2 regions of the Nocardiopsis sp. CNS-639 genome follow, and region 2 is predicted to be linked to the other one. Evidence: predicted binding sites of a transcription regulator. Region 2 holds the regulator's gene; the other holds the start of a gene.
What was found. Region 2 encodes LexA, which represses DNA repair genes until DNA is damaged. Its sites were predicted from a motif close to TCGAACANNTGTTCGA; they were not measured.
Positions count from the first base shown of each region.

Region 1: G011_RS0126305 (DUF6504 family protein) is a predicted target of LexA. The motif match lies at 1,570-1,585, and genes of this name have one in related genera.

Region 1 is NZ_KB906879.1:49,249-51,704, forward strand. It holds gene G011_RS0126295 (peptidoglycan recognition family protein) at 1-127, shown strand, start outside; gene G011_RS0126300 (GNAT family N-acetyltransferase) at 300-875, shown strand; gene G011_RS0126305 (DUF6504 family protein) at 1,212-1,502, opposite strand; gene G011_RS30285 (serine/threonine-protein kinase) at 1,805-2,456, shown strand, end outside.
Region 2 is NZ_KB906864.1:84,790-87,245, reverse strand. It holds gene nrdR (transcriptional regulator NrdR) at 1-469, opposite strand, end outside; gene lexA (transcriptional repressor LexA) at 1,123-1,842, shown strand; gene G011_RS0117615 (S9 family peptidase) at 1,951-2,456, shown strand, end outside.

The DNA of each region.
Region 1 (2,456 bases), on a different contig from region 2:
CGTGGTCACGCCGGGCGACGCGATCTCCCGGCACCGCGACTGGCTGGAGACCGAGTGCCCGGGCAACGCCTTCTCCGAGGTGTTCGACAGCGCGGTCCGCCAGCGCGTCATCGCGGGCCTGGCCTAGGCGGACGGGGGTGCCCGCCGGAGCCGTGGTCCGCACGCGGTCCACCGCCGCGCCGGCGGGTACTCCCTGGTCGGGGCGGTACCACCCGCCCCTCGGGGCTCGTGGAGAAACCCGGGTGCCGCACTCGGACTCTGCGCGTATCGTGAGCGCACTCCGACCCGAGGGGAGAGGCGTGACCATCGCACAAGACAGACCGATACTGCCGTCAGTGATCCTGGAGACCGAGCGCCTGCGGCTGCGCCCGTTCGTCGAGGGCGACGTCGACGACGTACACGCGTCCTGCACCGACGCCGAACTCCAACGCTGGCTCCCCCTCCCCCTTCCCGGGGTGCCCTACACCCGGGAGGAGGCCGAGAGGTGGTGCTGTGAGGTGGCCCCCGCCCTGCGTACCTGCGGTGAGGGACAGCAGTGGGCCATGGTCGAGCGGGAGTCCAAGCGGCTCGTGGGCTCGGTGGGCCTGGTGCGTGTCGTGTGGGCCTCGATGAACACCGAGGTCGGGTACTGGGTCTCGCCGTGGGGCCGCGGCCGAGGGTACGCGACGGAGGCCGCCGTGGCCGTCTCCCGGTGGGCGCTGGACCAGGGCTTCCAGCGGGTGGAGATCAAGGCCGCCACCGGCAACACCGGGTCGCGCCGGGTCGCGGAGCGGTCGGGGTTCAGCCTGGAGGGCGTCGAACGCAGCGCGATGCCGCTGCACGAGGGCCGTGCCGACCTGGCGGTGTACAGCCTGCTCCCCGGCGACCTGGGCTGACCGGCGCGCCCCGTCCGCACCGTGCTCCCCAGCCGCATCGGGCAGCGCCCCGGTCACACCGGTCGTACCGGGCACGCGGCCGGGGCCGCACGCCCCCGGCCCGCGGTCGCGGAGCGCACGGGACAGGCGGACGGGGCCGCGTCGCGGTCGCGGAGCGTACGGGGCCGCGCCGGACGTGCCCAGCGGCTGCCGCACGAACGGACACCGCCCGAACGGGTACCGCGTGCGCGGCGCCACCGGGGCTCGGCGCGGAGGAAGGCGGGCGGGCGCGGGGCGTCAGCCGGGGTCCGGTGGGGGGAACGGCGATCGGCCCGGGGGCCGCCCCCCGAGCGCTCCCTACCCCCACACACGGGAGAGCAGCCACCTTCCGGTGGCCGTGTCGTGGCGCAGTTCGTACACCCCCTGGGACTGGGCCGTGCCCGCCTCCACCCGCCAGTGCCTGCGTTCGGGCGCCTGGGACTCACGCGCCGGTGTCCAGTCCATGCGCAGCGTGACCCAGTGTTCGAGGATCCTGCGCACTCCGTACACCCTGCCGTTCCACACGAACCGGGCCGGGCGCCCCTCGTCCTCGACGACGGTCACCTCCGCCCCGTAGTACCGTCCCACGACACTTCCCCTCAGCATCATCCGCCTCCTGTCAGTCCCGGCACACGCCACCGGGACACCCATCCGTGGGGAAGACGCGGCCAGGTGTTCGAACGTGTGTTCTAATCCTAGCGAAAACCGGTGCCTCCGGGGAACCGTTTCGGCGCGAGGGGCATCCCCACGACTGACACGGCGCGTCCGCGCGCCCCTTTCGAACACCCCGCCCCCGGGTCCGGGCCCCGCGTCCGTGGAAGCCGAGGGGCAGTCAGTCCAGAGCGCACCAGCGTGACGGCATCGGTACGCTGTGAGCGCGAACTCCACGATTCATATGAGGACCCCCAACTGTGACGTCGAACGGGCACCAGAGCGGCAAACCCCTGCGCGCGGGGGACCCGCGCGAACTCGACGGTTACCGCATCGTGAGCCGTCTCGGCCGGGGCGGTATGGGCACCGTCTACCTCGCCAGGGACGCCTCCGACCGACCCGTCGCAGTCAAACTCATCCACCCCGACCTGGCTGACGACGAGTCCTTCCGGCTGCGCTTCGCCCGCGAGGTCGAGTCCGCGCGCCGTGTGGCCCGCTTCTCCACCGCGGGGGTGATCGACGCCCGCCTGGAGGGCGATCCCCTCTTCATCGTCTCCGAGTACGTGCCGGGCCCGAACCTGGACGAGGCGGTCCGCGCGGACGGCTCGATGACGGGCGGCACCCTGGAGGGCCTGGCCATGGGCGTGGCCGCGGCACTCACCGCCATCCACGGCTCCGGCGTGGTCCACCGCGACCTCAAACCCGCGAACGTACTGCTCTCCCCGGTCGGCCCGAAGGTCATCGACTTCGGCATCGCCCGCGCCCTGGACGAGGCGGCGGACGCGGTCACCCGCTCCAGCCAGCTCATGGGCACCCCCTCGTACATGGCTCCGGAGCTGATCCTGGGCGAGCGGGCCACCGCGGCCGCCGACATCTTCGCGTGGGGCTGCCTGGTGGCCTTCGCCGGTACCG
Region 2 (2,456 bases):
CGGCGCCCCCGTCGGTCTCGGCCTCGCGGTCCTGGCGCAGGCTGGCGATCTCGGCCTCGAAGTCGGAGAGGCTCTCGAAGCCCCGGTAGACGCTGGCGAAGTGCAGGTAGGCGACCTCGTCCAGGTCGCGCATCGGCCCCAGGATGGCCAGGCCGATCTCGTGGGCCGGTACCTCGGCCAGGCCGCGGCCGCGGATCTCCTCCTCGACCTGCTGGCCGAGCTTGGCCAGGGCGTCCTCGGAGACGGGGCGGCCCTGGCAGGCCCGGCGCACCCCGGCGATGATCTTGGTCCTGCTGAAGGGCTCGGTGACCCCCGAGCGCTTGGCCACCATCAGCAGGACGGTCTCCTGGGTGGTGAACCTGCGCTCGCAGACAGGGCAGGACCGGCGGCGTCGGATGGCCGCGCCGTCGTCGGTGGACCTGCTGTCGATCACCCGGGTGTCCGGATGGCGGCAGAACGGACAGTGCACCCTGGTTCACCTGCTTCTCTCACCGAACGACAACGCTTAGGTACCACTAAACCACAACTTCTGGGCAATCGCCCCTGTCGCCACACCAGATGTTGTGGTCGAACCTAGACTTCTTCCTGACCCGCCGCAACCCTGGCACGGGCGTGTCACGGACACGGCCGAACGGCCGCGCGGCATCGCGGTCCGCGGCGGCGGGATGGGCGGGGAGGTCGGCGCGGGCGGATCGCTGCGGGGGCGGCCCGGCACCGCGCTCAAGGATAGCGTCGCCGCCCGGAGCCCCCGCGCCCCGGCGGCGGGCGTCGGAATCCCGGCGTCGCGGGGATTTCGGTCGAGCCTGCGCTCCGGGATAAGACCCCCGCGCCTGGCCGGAACCGCTGTCACGGACACGCGTTCGCGCATTCCGGGGACAACAGCGCGTGAACGCGTGTACACACGTAAGTGCAGGCCGGAAATTGTCCGCGAATACGCGCGACGGCAATTGTCCCCAGCCTCGAACGCTTGTTTGATATCACCGTGTGCAACGACTAAAGTTGACCTTGATTTCACACCGGTTTCGCCATCACGTGGACCCCCAGGTCGGCACGGTCGCGGACCGGGGGTGGCCAGTCACACAAGCAGGCCCTGACCGAACCGAATGCCGAGGAGGCCCGGCCGTGCCGGAGGAGAATCCCGGAACCGCAGACACCGCCACCGTTCTCGCACCAACGGAGAACACGGGCGGGTCCACGCCCGAAGCCCCCAAACTCACCGCGCGCCAGCAGAGCGTGCTGAACTGCATCCAGCGCTATGTCCGGGAGCGGGGTTTCCCCCCGTCGATAAGGGAAATCGGGGAAGCGGTCGGCCTGTCCAGCCCGTCCAGCGTGGCGCACCAGCTCAAGGTCCTCCAGCGCAAGGGTTACCTGCACCGCGACCAGAACCGGCCGCGCGCGGTGGAGCTGCGCACGCCCGGTCGCGCCTCGGGGCGGACCCTGGTGCCCGAGGACATCGACCTCTCGCGCGCCGCCGCCGTGCCGCTGGTCGGCCGGATCGCCGCCGGTGGTCCGATCCTGGCCGAGGAGTCGGTGGAGGACGTGCTCGCCCTGCCGCGTCAGCTGGTGGGCGAGGGGCGCCTGTTCATGCTCACCGTGGTCGGCGACTCGATGACCGACGCCGCCATCACCGACGGTGACATGGTGGTGGTGCGCCAGCAGCAGGACGCCAACAACGGCGACATCGTGGCGGCGCTGCTCGACGAGGAGGCGACCGTCAAGGTGCTGCGCCGCGAGGAGGGCGGCCACGTGTGGCTGATGCCGCGCAACGAGGCCTACGAGCCGATCAACGGCGACGACGCCACCATCCTCGGCAAGGTGGTCGCGGTCATGCGCCGTGTCTGAGGTCCCCGCGTACCCGCGTCTCCGGTCCCTCTCCCCTCGGAGGGATCGGGGGCGCTTCCCCCTGTGGACGACGCGGGGCCGGCCGGCACGGGCCGCTAGGCTGAGGAGGTGTTCACACGTGCCTCCTCCCCCGCCGTCCGCTGGCGCACCGCACTGCTCGGTGCGGCGAGCGCCGTCCTGTTGACCGCCTCCTGCGCCCCCGCCGACGACGGGGCCGCCGAGGCGCCGGGGGTCGGCGGCGTCGAGCGCGAGGTGGCCTTCGAGGGCGGCGGGCACGAGGTGTCCGGCACCTTCCGGATGCCCCAGGACGTCTCCGGCACCGTTCCGGGCGCGCTCATCATCTCCGGCAGCGGTCCCACCGACCGCGACGGCAACAGCTCCGTGCGCCCCAACGCCAACACCAACCAGAACCTGTCCCGGGTGCTCGCCGAGGTGGGGGTGGCCTCGCTGCGCTACGACAAGTACGGCAGCGGTCCGGACTTCGAGACGCCGGACCCCGGCGGCGAGGTCGTGCCGGTGGACCCGGTGATCTTCGACGAGCAGGTCGCGGCCGCCTACGAGGAGCTCGTCTCCCAGCCCGAGGTGGACCCCGAACGGGTGGTCGTCGTCGGGCA